Regions from separate parts of the Flavobacterium bizetiae genome, predicted to be linked through region 3. Evidence: riboswitches for the same ligand, from Rfam matches in the RefSeq annotation. Region 3 holds a riboswitch; each other region holds the start of a gene.
The links. A riboswitch is a leader RNA that binds a small molecule or an ion and turns the genes downstream of it on or off. The one in region 3 is predicted to bind cobalamin.
Positions count from the first base shown of each region.

Region 1: linked by a shared signal. The riboswitch ahead of L0669_RS00515 (TonB-dependent receptor plug domain-containing protein) and the one ahead of L0669_RS07260 (DUF5074 domain-containing protein) in region 3 are both predicted to bind cobalamin.
Region 2: linked by a shared signal. The riboswitch ahead of L0669_RS15230 (TonB-dependent receptor) and the one ahead of L0669_RS07260 (DUF5074 domain-containing protein) in region 3 are both predicted to bind cobalamin.

Region 1 covers NZ_CP091861.1:94,577-100,146, reverse strand. Annotated here, with positions in the region: gene L0669_RS00520 (YncE family protein) at 1-846, opposite strand, end outside; gene L0669_RS00515 (TonB-dependent receptor plug domain-containing protein) at 852-2,714, opposite strand; cobalamin riboswitch at 2,742-2,952, opposite strand; gene cobC (alpha-ribazole phosphatase) at 3,020-3,553, opposite strand; gene L0669_RS00505 (adenosylcobinamide-GDP ribazoletransferase) at 3,538-4,335, opposite strand; gene cobT (nicotinate-nucleotide--dimethylbenzimidazole phosphoribosyltransferase) at 4,492-5,570, opposite strand, start outside.
Region 2 covers NZ_CP091861.1:3,546,072-3,551,641, forward strand. Annotated here, with positions in the region: gene L0669_RS15225 (T9SS type B sorting domain-containing protein) at 1-1,834, opposite strand, end outside; cobalamin riboswitch at 2,118-2,325, shown strand; gene L0669_RS15230 (TonB-dependent receptor) at 2,440-4,488, shown strand; gene L0669_RS15235 (DUF5074 domain-containing protein) at 4,485-5,570, shown strand, end outside.
Region 3 covers NZ_CP091861.1:1,622,498-1,628,067, reverse strand. Annotated here, with positions in the region: gene bamG (BamG family beta-barrel-assembly machinery protein) at 1-676, opposite strand, end outside; gene L0669_RS07270 (type III pantothenate kinase) at 673-1,404, opposite strand; tRNA gene L0669_RS07265 (tRNA-Phe) at 1,509-1,584, shown strand; gene L0669_RS07260 (DUF5074 domain-containing protein) at 2,377-3,696, opposite strand; cobalamin riboswitch at 4,010-4,202, opposite strand; gene L0669_RS07255 (MFS transporter) at 4,446-5,570, shown strand, end outside.

The sequences.
Region 1 (5,570 bases), 1.5 Mb from region 3:
AATATTACTGTCGATAGTGTAATATAATTTATCGTTTTCAATATCTAAATATCCAGGATGTGTTATACCGTCAAAACTAAGAGTTGAAGTAATAGTATTCGTGCTTAGACTGACTTTTACCAATTTACCAGCTGTTTGTTTCGGAGCATAGTAAGGATATCCTTCGCATAAAATATACAAACTTCCATTGTCTTTTACCAATCCTGCAGGCATATCACCTACCTCAAAGTTAGTTACTACCGAGTTAGTTGCAGCATTAATTATAGTTAGTGAATTTCCGAAGTTGTAACCACCTTTATGAGTTACATAAAGTTTACCACCGTTTTCAATTATTTTTTCAGGTCCTTCAACTACAGAAATTTTAGATGTAATCGTGTTTGTAGTAAGATCAAGAATCCCTACATAATCATCTTTTGAATCATTTCCGTCTCCCCAGTTTGTAACATATCCTTTTCCGTTTGCAAAAGCAATATATCTAGGGGTTTTGATGTCTGTAGTAACAGTCGCAACGCTTTTGAAGGTGTATCTGTTTACTACTTCAATTTTATTCGTATTATTTACAATCAAATAAGCGAAGTTTCCATTAAAACCAATGCATTGAATAATATCATTTTTTGTTTTTTCAGGATTCAATAAAGAAAAAATATTGTTTTCAATTTTTAAATCATCTGATAAATATGATACATTTCCATTCGATTTCAAAAATTGACCTTCATTTGCAATAAATAATCCCCCTTCGTAATTGCCACGAGGTTCCGGTGTTGTATCATCATTATCGCTGCTACATGACACAAAAAATGCCGAGCTTAATATGACAGTTAAAAATAGTTTGTTAAATCTTTTCATTGTATTTAAAAATTAAGGTTTATGTATATTGTAAAATTTCTTCCCGGCATTTGTCTGTTAGAAACGGGTTGGTAATTTTCATTCCAGATATTTAAAACTTGTACACCAAGTTTGTAACTGTTCTTTTTTCCAAAATCGTAATCAACACCAACGTTACCAATATTATAATCTTTTACTTTGGTTGCAGGATTATTAAAAGGTGTTGTATAAGCATCTCCGTTGTATAAATATTGAAAATAAGAAGATGCTTTTTTCCAATTATAAGAAACCGATCCTGTTAGTTTATGGTAAGGAACATAAATCAATTGCTTGTAAACAGATTCTCCTTTTATCATTTGTTTGCTTTCAGAAACCGTATAAGCATAAGTTCCGTTTACTGTAAAATTGTTGCTGCCTATTTTTGGTTTCCATTCTAAAAGTATTTCAGCACCATAGGCTCTTACTTTATCTGTGTTTTCAGGCGCCCAGGCACCACCGCTTCCTTCAGTAGGAACCCAGCGTAATAAGTCTTTGATCGAATTATAATAGGTTGTCAGAGAGACAGAGAAATTCCTTGTAAAAAACTCATTACCAATTTCTGCCTGATAAGAAGTTTCAGGTCTTAGATCAGGATTACCACTTCCTTCCCAAAACAAATCATTGTATGTAGGCATTCTGAAATTTTTTGAAGCATTAAATTTCAAACGATAAAAATCAGTGAATTGATAACGTGTTCCAAAAGAAAATAGGAATGGATTTCCAAAATTATCGGTTATTTCCTGACGTATACTGGCATTATAATCCCATTTTTCAGTAACTAAATGACTTAAAAGTAAGCTAGCTGAGCCAACTTCTCTTTTTGCCTGATCGATGCTCGAACCATATCCTTTATTACGATTGTAATCGACAATACCATTTAGTTTGATTTTATCATTTACATCAAAAGCCAAATCATATTTTATGATAGAAGTTTCAACTTTTCCGTAGGTAAATAATTCAGAATCTATATTAGCAAAATACTTATACGATTCTCCAATATAGGCTAATTTCAATTTTGAAGTAAAACGATTCAATACACTTTCCCATTCTAATAAATTTCGGGTATTAAAATCGTTGTATTTTGTTTTGGTTTCTGTGGGTACAATTAAAGAAAAATGACGCTCTGCATCATAAAACTGACTGTATGCTTTTATGGTGTTTTTGGCATCTATTTTATATCCAAAAGTGGTGTTCATGCTGGTGTTATAATATTCACCATTTATGTTTCTCTCATCTTTTGTGCCGGGATATTTAAAATCATTATCAGAGCTGTTTCTGGAGATATTGACTTGTAAGCTGTATTTGTCAGAAGAGGTATTAATGCGATAGTTGGCACTCAAAGTATTATAACTTCCTAAGCTAAAAAATACCTGATTCGAGAATTCATTTTTAAATCTCAAATCATTATTAAGGTGAATGCTTCCGCCAATGGCACTGCTTCCGTATAAAACACTTCCTCCACCAGCTTTCACAGAAATAGAATTAAAATCTCTTGTTCCGATGGTGTTGAAATCCGTTTGACCTAAAAATTGTGAATTAATATTGATGCCATTCCAGATAACTGCTGTTTGTGCTGCAGTAGTTCCTCTAAAAGAAGGTCCGGATGTCATACCAAGACCATTTTCTTTAAAATAAATGACAGTATTGAAATTTAAAAGAGACGTTAAAGAAGAAGCGTTTTTATTGATAACGGAATCATTTAATACCTGAACCGATTGTGAGGCAGAGTATTTTTTAAGATTCGCATCAGAAACGATGACTTCTTTTAACTTATTAATAGAATCATTCTGCGCCCCAACAATATGGCACAATAGTAATAAACAAAACGCGAAAAGCTTTTTTAAAGTCATAATTTCTGCACTCTTTTTCCCGAGAGTTCGATATTGGTTACAAAGGCAGGTCTCCTGGCTTGCGTTTTGCTGTTTACCTTCCCATTCGCCGGGGCGAGCAGTGGTATTGGAGATAACAACAAACATTCTTTTCAGAACTAAGCTTACAGTTGCGGGTACAGCTCAAGATTTTCTAATGATTACTTGATTCCCTTTTAATGTGTTTCGAAATAACACAACCTTAATTGTTTGCAAAGATAAAGTTAAAAATGTCGATTTTTCTAATTTGTTTGATTATAAAGAAGATATTCTCAACAAAAGGTCATTTAAAGTATTATTTTTATTACCTCGCCAAAATCTACATTATTATTAAAAGCATCTTTTAAGGGTAAAGAAGTATGGTGACATAAAATGCTGCGAATCACGCCGGCATGGGCTACAATAATTATTGGCGTAATTATTTCTTTTGAAAGTTGAGAAAAAAAGTCACCCACACGTTCGTGCAACGCAATAAAAGATTCCCCATTTGAAACACTAATATTTACAAAATCTTCCATCCAGGGATTAAGTTGTTCTGGCGGGATTTCGTTCCAGTTTTTCATTTCCCAATCGCCAAAATTCATTTCCATTAAGCGATCTTCTTTTTCAAATGAAATTGTCTTAATAGTATGCTGAATGTATTCGGCTAAAATAACACAGCGTTTTAAAGGACTCGAAAAAATGATTGCTTCAGAAGGTAATTGCGAAACGATATTTTCAAAAACCGAATCGAAAGGTTCTGCCAAACCCACATCAGATTGTCCGTAACAAACCCCTTTTTCGCAAATTGTTTCGGTATGACGAACTAAATAAATTTCCATATCAAAAGAATACTTAAATAATAAATAACTTCACAAACCTGTTGTGTCGCGCCAAGGCAATCTCCTGTATAACCATCAATCCATTTCTGAAAATAACGAGCTAAAAAATAACGCATGATAAAAACCGGAACCAAAGCAAAAAGAAATTGATAGCGGAAATAAGAGAAAACAAATAATGGGAATAACCCGAAGAAAAAGGAACCTGAAATTTCTTTCCAGGTGTGATTTTTGGCAATGGGTTTGCTTTTGCTCGAAGCATCATCTCGAGAATATTCATGCGTAAAAATAATGGAGATTGCCGCCAAACGGCTTAAAGCATGAGCCGAAACAAATAAAAGATAAACCTGAATAAGCGCCATAGCATTATCCCCTTTAAAAAGCGAAACAGATTCTGAAAGTAATTTGAATTTTAGTAAAAAAAGTAAAACCAAACCAATTGCTCCGTAAGCGCCAATAGCGCTATCCTTCATAATCATTAGGATTTTCTCTTTTGTCCATCCTCCGCCAAAACCATCGCAAACATCAGCAAAGCCATCTTCGTGAAAAGCTCCCGTAGTAAGTACAGAAATAATCAGCGCAAAAATTACCGCAGTTTCTGTTGAAAGAAAAAGAGAAAAAAGATAAAAAGCCAAAAATGATATACTGCCAACAATCCATCCAATTAAAGGGAAATATCGAGTGGCTTTGTTTAAATAATCAGGATGATGATCAATGTTTTTAGGACACGGAATCCTGGTGTAAAACATTAGAGAGGTAAAGAAGATATGTAGTTCTTTTTTCATTCTTAAGATTGGTTTTTTATATAGTTTGTCATTTCGACGAAGGAGAAATCTTCGCAATAAGCTCGACAAAGATTGAATCTCATCGCGGAGATTTCTCCTTCGTCGAAATGACAAGATTACGGCGAATTTTTTTAAACTGAAAACTGCGACTTATTTCTACTTCCTACTAACCCCCGCACTTTCAAAACTTGCCATATCATTCAAAAATGCCTCTGCCGATTTTAAAATAGGAAAAGCAATTGCGCAGCCCGTTCCTTCACCTAAACGTAAATCCAGATTTAAAATAGGTTTTGCACCTAAATAATTCAATAATTTATCATGCGCTTTTTCGGCAGAACAATGACAGAAAATAGCATTGTTTTTAATATCAGGATTAATTTTCGAAGCAATCAAAAAAGCGACGCTGCAAATAAAACCATCAACTAGAATCAGCATTTTATTATCGTAAGCCGCTAGCATTCCGCTCGCGATTTGTATAATTTCGAAACCTCCAAAATAGGCGAGTTGCTGTTTTAATTCGGCTTGACCGGAATAATTTTCAATGGCGCTTTTTAGAATATCCTGCTTCTGAGATAGTTTTTCATTTTCAACTCCTGTTCCTTTTCCAACACAATCTTCAATACGCAAATCGGTTAAAAGACTCATTAAAACCGAAGCTGTCGAAGTATTTCCAATTCCCATTTCGCCAAAGCCAATGCAGTTAGAACCCGTTTGAGCAATTTCTTCAACAATCGATTTGCCTTTTTCAAAACACAATTGCAATTCGGTTTCGCTCATGGCAGGAATATGCAAAAATGATTGCGTTCCTTTTGCGATTTTGGCATTAATTAAATTGGCATTCGTTGGGAAATCATAATTTACTCCCGCATCAACAATTGATAATTTAATATCATTCTGATTACAAAAAACGTTTATCGCCGCACCGCCTTCCAGAAAATTACCCACCATTTGGCGCGTAACATCCTGCGGATAAGCGCTCACACCATGATTCGCAATTCCGTGATCTGCGGCAAAAACGATTATATTGGGATTTATTATTTTCGGATTCAGCGTTTCAAAAATCGTTGCCATCTGATAAGCCAGCGTTTCTAAAGTGCCCAAAGAACCAATAGGTTTCGTTTTAGAATCTATTTTTTCTTGCAAAAGTGTGCTAAAATCAGGTTTAAGTTCAGTCGGTTTTTCAGCTTTCAGATCAAAATCTGAGAGAATATCTTCGGTAATATTTTTAATTTCGG
Region 2 (5,570 bases), 1.9 Mb from region 3:
TTGTGGTGCTAATAATGGAAGGATTCCATGTTCCCGTAATTCCGTTGGGCGACGTTAAAGCCAAAGTTGGAACGACATCAGCACTACATAAAGTAAGTGTTGTAGCAAAATCAGGCGTAGTTTTAGGCGTTATAGTAACGGCCAAAGTAGTTGTTGAAGCGCATTGTCCTGCATTAGGCGTAAAAATATAATTACCATTTGTTGTGGTACTAATAATGGAAGGATTCCATGTTCCTGTAATTCCGTTGGGCGATGTTAAAGCCAAAGTTGGCGCAGTATCAGCATTACATAAAGTAAGTGTTGTCGCAAAATTAGGCATAGTTTTAGGTGTTATAGTTATGGCCAAAGTTGCTGTTGTGGCGCATTGTCCCGTGTTTGGTGTAAAAATATAATTACCACTTGTTGTGGTATTAATAATGGAAGGATTCCATGTTCCCGTGATTCCGTTAGGAGAAGTTAAAGCCAAAGTGGGTGCGGTATCCGTACTGCATAAAGTAAGTGTTGTAGCAAAATCAGGCGTAATTTCAGGTGTTATAGTAACGGCCAAAGTTGCAGTTGAAGCACATTGTCCTGCATTTGGTGTAAAAATATAATTACCACTTGTTGCGGTACTAATAATGGAAGGATTCCAAGTTCCCGTGATTCCGTTAGGAGAAGTTAAAGCCAACGTTGGAGCGGTATCCGTACTGCATAAAGTAAGTGTTGAAGCAAAATCTGGCGTAATTTCAGGTGTTATAGTAACGGCCAAAGTAGTTGCTGAAGAACATTGTCCTGCGTTTGGTGTAAAAATATAATTACCACTTGTTGTGGTACTAATGATGGAAGGATTCCATGTTCCCGTAATTCCGTTGGGCGATGTTAAAGCCAAAGCTGGCGCGATATCAGTATTACACAAAGTCAAATTTGTAGCAAAATCCGGAGTAACGTTTGAAGTCACAGATAGATTAATTACATCACTAATTTGCAACCCACAAGTATTAGTGGCTTGCAGCGTTAGTGCTATCGTTGTTCCGCCGGCTGCACTCGGAATTGTATAATTTGTTGTTGTGGTGGCTGGTGAAGAAAAACTTCCGGAAGGTGATGACCAGGCAACAGATTGTTGTCCTACAGCAACACCATTCAAAGTTATCGTAGATCCTGCACAAGCTGTTAGGGTAGAAGGCCCTGCATCCACAGTAAAAGGAGGGACTGGTGCTTTACATCCGTTATTAGTGTAACTGGCAACTCCGGCTGGAGTAAAGTTAACGGTGGCTCCATCTGCTGCTACTTTATTTCCATTGATATCATTCAACTGTGTTCTATCGTAAACCACAATATCTGAACAGCTTCCTACAAAATTCATTGTAAGCGTTCGTGCACCCGGAGCGGGTCCAAAATTAGCAAAGTGTCCGTTAGGATTTATAGAATTTTGAAAAACCATATAGATCGTTTCCGACAAAGGTCCAAATGAATTGGCACTTGGAGTCATTTGGTAGCTGGTAACGAGTATCGCAGTTGCATTAAGCGGTAATATTCCTCCGGGTGGTTCCACTATTTGCCCACAGCCACCTGCTGCAATTATATCAGCATTTAATTGAGCCACAATAGCTGCCGTTGTAGCATCCTCAACAACGCCTTGCCAGGTATTATTGGGCCATATAACTGTTAAAGTATTAATGTTTAATGGAGCATTTCCAATTTTGAAACGTACCATTTCATTACGTCCTTCAAGTGTTCCTCCGCAGGCATCAATTAATATGCTCTGGATTTCAAAACATTGAGAAAAAACGGTCGAACTAAATAAAAAAAGCAGAATTAAAAAAAAATGGGTACGGCGTGTAATTCTTAAATTCATATCAAATAGGTGTTAATTATGATACTTACTTTAAAATAGTTACGTTAAAATTAAGTCTTTTATAGTTAAAAACACTAAAAAACCAAGCTTAATTAATTGATTTACAGTGATTTTTGTGTTTTTTGTTCAAGTTTTTCTTTTTAAGTAAACTCCTGTTATTTTATTTACTGCAGTATCATAAAATGATTTTTAGCGTATTTTATAGAATTTTCCTTATATATCTTAAATTATTGTGAAAAATGTATTTTTAGCAAGCAATACTTGTTTTTATAAAGTTAGTCCTATCTTTACGTCAGATTTTGGTCTGTTTTCTTTAAAAAAGTAAAGAAAATAGTTAAAAGGGAATCAGGTGCAAATCCTGAGCAGACCCGCTACTGTAAGTTCTATATACGTCTTTAAACATTACTAACGCCATTGTTCGCTGTCGCGGACGAGAAGGCTGTTTTAAAGATAGAACAAGTCAGGAGACCTGCCACAATCACATAGTTTAAGACTTTCGTGGAATAAAGTTGAACAACAAGAATTGACCTGTTATTGTATAGCGGGATTCTCTTTTTTTGCTTTTTGATTGCTACATCTGCGAAGTTTATTTAATTAAATCAGTGATGTACAATACAAAAAAAATACTCTTTTTTCTTTTCTTATTTATTGCCCCTTATTGGCTTCATTCGCAGGTTTCTAATGACAGTTTGCGCGTATTAAAAGAAGTCATCTTAAAAGGCAAACCCTATCAGGAAGTAATTCCGGTACAAAGTCTTTCAGGCAAATTACTGGAGAATTTAGCGAGCCATAATGTTGCGGATGCCCTTAGATATTTTGCAGGAATTCAAATTAAGGATTACGGTGGTCTCGGGGGACTTAAAACGGTCGATGTACGTAATATGGGTACGCATCATGTTGGTGTTTTTTATGATGGTATTCAGTTAGGAAATGCACAAAACGGAGTGACAGATCTTGGGAAATATTCCTTAGATGATATGGAATCCCTAACCTTATATAATGGTCAAAAAAGCGAAATTTTTCAATCGGCAAAAGACTTTTCTGCCGCATCGACCATTTATCTAAGAACAAAACGTCCTGTTTTTGTTGGGGATAAAAAGACAAATTTACTGGTTCGATTTAAAACCATGTCAATCAATTATTTTGATCCTTCTTTTAGATGGGAACAAAAGCTGAGCGATAAAGTGAGCATGAACGTAAGCTCTGAATACATAAAGTCTAACGGTCAGTATAAATTTAGATACAAAAGAAATAATCTTGACGGAACCGTTGCCTACGATACCACTGCCACAAGACACAATAGCGATATCGAAGCTTTACGATTTGAAACCGGTCTTTACGGAAAACTTCACAATGGTTCGTGGGATGCCAAAGTGTATTATTATGATTCTGATAGGGGAGCGCCGGGAGCAATTGTAGAGAATAAATTTTCAGACGGTTTCAGACAATACGACAAGAATTTTTTTGCACAAGGAACTTTAATTAAAGATTTTACAAAAAGATATAAGTTTCAGGCCAAAGCAAAATATGCTTATGATTATACACATTACGTAGCCAGAGATACGACCAATATATTGGGCGAAACAGTAACCGAAGGCGCACAATCTGACGATAGTTATTATCAGCAGGAATATTATTTCTCGGCCGTAAACATGTACAGTATATTGTCAAATTGGGATGTTTCGTTGTCTACAGATTTTCAGTACAATAGATTAAACGCAACCCGAAAAGGAATACAAACCCAGTTTTCTTTTCCGGAACGTTATACAGCATTATTTTCTTTGGCAAGTTCCTACAGACTTGGCCGGTTTAAAGCCTTAGGAAGCGTTGTAGGTACTTATGTTCAGGAAGAAGTGCGTTACAATGCAAAAGCCCCGGATAAAAAAGAATTCACTCCGGCATTATTTCTGGGTTACACACCCTTTGCAGCATACGATTTTAATATAAGAGCATTTGCAAAACGTATTTTTAGAATGCCCACTTTTAATGATTTGTATTATACGATGGTTGGTTCGAGTACTTTGAGGCCAGAATATATGAATCAGTACGATGTTGGTTTTACCTATAATTTACCTGTAAATAAAGGATTTTTCGATAAGATATCTTTTCAGGTCGATGGATATTACACCAATACTAAAGACAAAATTGTGGCAGCGCCAACAGGAAATTTATTTCGCTGGATGATGACAAACATGGGGCAGGTGAAAGGTAAAGGAATAGAATCTGTTATAAATATGGGAATGCATATTGGCAAGGTAAATTTAAGCACCAATCTAACTTATACTTTTTCTGAAAGCAGAGATTTTACCAAATTTAATGGTCTTGAATTATCTTCTTATGGAGACCAGATACCTTATACACCGTGGCACAGCGGATCCGGAATACTAAATGCCGAATACGAAACCTGGAATTTCAACTACAGTTTTGTATATGTAGGAAAACGATACAACGGGAATGTCAATAATATAAAAGTCAACGAAGTTCAGCCTTGGTATACGCACGATTTGGCGATACAAAAATCATTTGCATTTCAGCATTATAAAATGAAAGGCGCAATAGAACTTAATAATGTTTTCGATCAGCAATACGAGGTAATTTATAATTATCCGATGCCGGGTCGCACAATGAAATTTATAATAAGTATCGAGCTATGAAAAAGATCACAACAAAGTTAGTCCTCGGTTTATTGATAAGCCTTGCTTTTGTCTCCTGTAGAGAAGACGAAACCATTTTTCCATCTTCTTCTAAAAGTGTTGCCGCACCAAGAAGCGACGGAAATATTGAAGGTTTTTATCTTCTTAATGAAGGTAATATGGGAATGAATAGGGCGAGTATAGACATATTCAGTTACCGAACAGGAAACTATACCACCGATATTTATTCAGAACGAAATCCTACAGTAGTAAAGGAACTGGGAGACGTTGGAAATGATATTCAAATTTACGGCAACAAGGTTTATGCTGTAATTAATGTTTCCAATAAAGTAGAAGTTATTGATAAATGGACAGCAAAACGTATCAAAAAAATAGACATTCCTAATTGTCGTTATGTCGCTTTTTATAAAGACAAAGCTTATGTGAGTTCTTATGCAGGCCCAGTTGCTATTGACCCTAATGCCGAAATAGGTTTTGTTGCAGAAATAGATACAATATCATTAGAAATAAAACGAAAAGTAAACGTAGGATATCAACCTGAACAAATGGTCGTGCACAACGGGAAATTATACGTGGCCAATTCAGGAGGTTACAGAGTGCCTAATTATGACAGAACCGTGTCTGTAATTGATCTTGAAACGTTTACCGAAATAAAAAAGATAGACGTAGGTATCAATCTGTATAGTATGGAAATAGACAGCAGAGGAGATATTTATGTGAGTTCAAGAGGAGATTATTACAATACGCCTTCGAATCTTTTTGTGATTGACACCAAAACCGATGAGAAAAAAATGCAGCTCAATATGCCGGTTTTAGGAATGTGTCTCGTTGATGATTTACTCTATTACTACAGTGTATCATGGAGTTATCTCACAAATAGTAACAAAGTGACCTACGGAATAATGGACACCAGAACGAAAAAAGTAATCAGCGACAAGATTATTACAGACGGTACAGACAAACAAATAATGATTCCGTACGGACTTCAGGTAAATCCTGAAACCAAGGAAATCTATATTACGGATGCCCAGAATTATGTAGTAACAGGCTACATCTATTGCTTTACGCCGGAAGGCAAATTA
Region 3 (5,570 bases):
TATAAGCCAAACTCGTAAATAAACTTAATTTTTTATCAATTTTTGTTTGATACATTGTACCAACATTAAAACTAACACCTGATAACTCAGCAGCGTTAGTTTCTCTTGTACCATTTTGAACTCCTGTAGCAAGTTCTATAGAGGTAGTGGTGATTTTTCCGAAATTATATTGTGCATCAACTCCAATATTCCACTTAGGTGTAATTTTATATCCTAAACCTAAAAACACTTTATTAACCCCACCTTTTCCCTGAAGCTGAGAACTTGTTCCGTCAGTTACATTTGTCTGGTCATTTAAGATTCTATAATCAACAGAAGTTACCGGAACCAAACCAAACGCTGCTCCAAATTTTCCCATTGGGATTCCTAATGCTAAATAATCAAAGGTAGATCTTTGTGATTTTGCAGATTCGTCAGTAGTTTTAAGTTTTGCACTTCCAAAAGTTCCTCCAACTGTAAAAGTAGTTTGTCTCAAACTGGCATAACTTGCCGGATTTTCAATATTCAAATGGATACTATCCTGCTCTACCGAAACTCCTGCCATAGATCTATTTTCAAGAGTTCCTTTAAATCTAACATCACCAATTCCGAAGAAAGAATAAGGAGATGCACCCTGTTGAGCAAATGAAACGAACGAGATAAGCAAACAAGCGCTTACTATAATTTTTTTAATCATTGTCGATTTTTATATTGAAATGTTTGGTTCAAACTTTCTAAAAGGAAATTTGAATTGGCAAATATGGTATTTTTTAATCGTTTAGCCAAAAAAACTGCATCACCTCCCGTTAAAATTATTATAAAATTTGAAAAGTTTGCCCGATATTCATCGATAAAACCATCAATCTCATAGACGAAGCCATTGACAATTCCGGAGTGAATAGCCTGTTTTGTTGAGTTCCCTATGTAGTTTTCAGGTGTTTCAAAAGTCAGCAAAGGCAACTTGGCCGTGTAGTTGTGCAATGCCTCATATCGCAACCGTAAGCCCGGAGAAATTGCTCCGCCTAAATAATTATCATTTTCGTCGATAAAATCGTAGGTAATACAAGTTCCTGCATCAATGACTAACCTGTTTTGTTTTGGAAATTGTAAAGTTGCTCCTGAAGCCAAAATCATTCGGTCTATTCCTAAAGTTTTTGGCGTTGCATATTTATTTACAAAAGGAAAAATATCTTCATGAGTTAAAAAATGAACATTTAAATCTTTTTCGAATGCTAAAAAAGATTCTTTTTCGATTTTTCCGACTGATGCAACGACCAAATCGGTGCAGTTTGAAAATTTTTTTAAAATTTTTTGAATATTTTCTTCCAGCTCATTTTTCTCAAAAACAAAATTCTCAAGAACAGTACTCTCCTCAAAAACAGCAGCTTTAATTCGAGTATTACCCACATCAATTGTTAAAATCATAATTATTTCTTTACCAACGCGAAGATACGAATTGATTTTTTTAAAAAAATGTTTTGGATAAACGAAAAATGATCCTATATTTGCACCCGCATTGAGCACAAGACGGTACCTTAGCTCAGATGGTAGAGCAATGGACTGAAAATCCATGTGTCCCTGGTTCGATCCCTGGAGGTACCACCAAAACCCGAATAGCAATATTCGGGTTTTTTGTTTTTAATACTTTTTTGATTTTTTTTACCGCAAAGGATGCTAAGATTTTATTTAACGTTACGGTAAGAAAACACAAAGTTCGCAAAGCTTTATGGTAAACTTTGCGACAAAGAATCCAATAGATCTTTCCTATATTGTGTCCCAGCGGTTAAAACCGTTGGCTATGTTTGCATTGTATTAAAAAAATCCAAACATTAATCTACGCCTTTAATTCTTCTTATTTTTTAATATAGCCCGTGGTTTCAACCACGGGATGCTTGATAATACACAAAAAAGGTTCGCAAAGCTTTATGATGAGCTATGCAAACTCTGCGATAAAGCCCAATGGATCTTTCCTATATTGTGTCCCAACGGTTAAAACCTTTGGCTGTGTTTGTATTGTATTAAAAAAATCCAAACATTGATCTACAGCTTTAATTCTTCTTATTTTTTAATATAGCCCGTGGTTTTAACTACGAGACAATTGATAATACACACAAAAAAGGTTCGCAAAGCATAAATAACTTTGCGAACTCTGCGATAAAGCCCAATGGATCTTTCCTATATTGTATCCCAACGGTTAAAACCGTTGGCTATGTTTGTATTGTATTAAAAAAATCCAAACATTAATCTACACCTTTAATTCTTCTTGTTTTTTTAATATAGCCCGTGGTTTTAACCACTGGGCACTTGACAACACACAAAAAAAGGTTCGCAAAGCATAAATAACTTTGCGAACCTTTGCGTAAATCTTAGCGCTCTTTGCGGTTAAAAACAAAAATATTATTGATGAAACACAGAAACTGCCGGGAAATAATATCCTGAATAGTTTACTGATGCTGTTTTAACTCCTGAATCGGCATTAAATATATATAGATTATTGATAGAGAAATTCACTCCAAAACCTTCATTTAATGTATTTAGCACTAAAGCATTTTTCTTTCTGTCATAACCAATTCCTGCTCCGTATAAGATATTTGAATTTGTTAATGTAATAAACGGCATTGCCAATGATTCTGGAGTTCCTGTGTATTTATAAATTTGTTTACCACCGCTAAAGCTTCCGTTTTTAGCAATAAAAACATCATTTTTAGCCGCCGTTATAGATCCCGGATGCCATGCACCCCAGCTTCCGTAAGCCTGGAAACCTAATGCAATTTCTTTTACTTCAAGTGTATTCGAATCTATACTTATAAGATTCTTACCTCCTGCTGCCCATACTTTTTTATCATCGGTAACAGCAAATCCTAAAACAATACCCGGAATAGTTTTTTCTACCGCCAATGTCGCAGCATTAATAACAACAACACCTTTTGAGGCAGACAATGCAAAAATATAACCATTGGCCTTAACAATATCTCCTACCTGACCTGTAACACCATCAATTTGCCCGTCCAGCTCCATCGTATTAAGATTAAGCTTAAAAATTCCTTTACCAGAAGTAAGCAACGCCTGATTTTCGTTAACACCTACTACTGCACGCCAATCGTTTCCGCCTTTTGCCGCGATTCTTTTTTCTTCTTTAAGCGAATAAGCATCAGCTACTACAACTGGTCCGCCAACTTTAGAAACTAAGAATAGTTTTTTATTAATGATAGTTCCAAATTCTAATGTAGAAGTTGCCGGTTTTAAGTCTTTATCCGGATTTACTTTTACAAAAACACTGTCTTCTATAGCTTTTGTATCATATCTATAAAATCCTAACGTTCCTGTTCCGTGACCAAACCATCCTTCATTAACCATAAAGAAACCATTTTCATACGCTGCGTAGGCATGAATATCATAAGTAAGAGCTACTTTTCCACCATCATTTTTGGCTGTCATTGTAAGCTTAAAATCTCCTCTTGTTTCCGGTTTAAAAATATAAACAGAATCAGATCCTACTACTTTTCCGTCTACAGTCCATTCAAACGAAACATTTTTTCTATCTGCTATTTTTGAGCTTAATTGTAGTGTTTTCCCAACAGTTAAAGTGTCTTTTAATTGCAGTTCGCCTTTTATTACCGGAGGTGCTGTAAAATCGTCATCATTATTACATGAAACCGTTAGCATTACCAAAGAGGCAATTGCGATTAATGGTTTGGAGAAAAATTGGTTTTTCATTATTAAATATTTAAAATTATATTACTTAAATTTTTAAATCGAAATACAATTAACCCTTGCAAAAGCCTCATAAATAGACTTTTGCAAAAGCACAATAAATTGTACAGCGACATGTTTTAATGATTTTTTTATTGGAGAAAAAGAAAATATCGCGAAGAGGAACATCCCGGAGAATGCTTTTACGATATCATATTTGCAGAAAAAAAATCTCATAAATCCATTTTTGGCTTACGAGAATAAAATAATCAGACAATACCATATCACACCATGTGAAAGTATTGTTCTTAATTCAAGCTTCAATCCCCGAAAGCTATTTATTACTATAAAAATGGCAGGTCTTCTGACTTGCTCCCTACACCCAGCCTTCCCTTTCAAAATGAAAAGTGACGTATTAAAGGGTTTCAGTTAATGAGCTTACAGCTGCGGGACAGTTTTGGATTTACACCAAATTCCCTTTTAATGTCAATATTTATTCAAATATGACAACCATTTTCTGTTTTAAATTTGAGCTGCAAAACTAGTGTTTTCTTTCCTAAAAAAGCAATAGTTCTTTATTTTTAAAGGCCTTCGCCAGATCTTCAAACCATAATTTTTTTCGAATCAACAAGCTTCGATTTACAGAATAAATGTCAAATCAACAAATAATCACCATTTGTTAAAAAAGTATCAATTAAATAAAAAATTATCTTTTATATTCGTGAAAAAATATTTAATACTTTTAATTATTACCAAGTACACAAAATTAGTTTATGAGCAAAACTTCTACAAAAGGCATCTGGAAAGTAATTTCGGCCTCATCGATGGGAACAATGATTGAATGGTATGATTTCTATATTTTTGGAAGTTTGGCCGTCGTAATTTCAACAAAATTCTTTCCGAGCGATAATCCCACCGCAGCATTTTTATCCACTTTGGCCACTTTTGCAGCCGGATTTGTAGTGCGGCCTTTTGGGGCATTATTCTTCGGAAGACTGGGAGATATTATTGGCCGTAAATATACTTTTATGGCTACTTTATTATTAATGGGAGGATCTACATTTTTAATAGGCTGTATTCCGAGTTATGAAACCATTGGCTTTATGGCGCCTTTATTAGTTTTAATTCTACGTTTATTACAAGGATTAGCACTTGGAGGAGAATATGGCGGAGCCGCCACTTATGTTGCCGAACATGCTCCGGTGGGACAAAAAGGATATTGGACTTCCTGGATTCAGACCACTGCAACAGTTGGTTTATTCATTTCATTAATGGTAATATTAGCTACGAAAAATATTCTTACACCTACCGATTTTGATTCCTGGGGATGGCGTGTTCCGTTTTGGGTTTCTATTGTAATGGTAGGAGTTTCCTATTTGATTCGTAAAAACATGGATGAATCTCCGGTTTTTGCTAAAGCGAAAAAAGAAGGAACGACGAGTGCAAATCCATTAAAAGAAAGTTTTGGAAACCGTTATAATTTAAAATTTGTTTTACTGGCACTTTTTGGCGCTACAATGGGACAAGGTGTTGTCTGGTATACAGGACAGTTTTATGCCATGAGTTTTATGAAAACGGTAATGAATATCGATTCCTCACAAGTAGATGGATTACTAGGTATTGCTCTATTAATAGGTACGCCATTTTTTATTTTCTTTGGATGGCTAAGTGATAAAGTGGGGCGAAAATATATTATGATGAGCGGAATGCTTTTGGCAATCTTATTCTACAGACCCATTTATAAAATGATGTACAATACGACTTCTGTAAGTTATAAAACTGAAATCGTAGAAAAAACCAGCCAAACTATTGAAACAACAAAAAATAATGACACAATAACTTCAATTTCAAAAACCTATACTGACGGAACTACGTATATGGAAAAGAAAACAGACTTT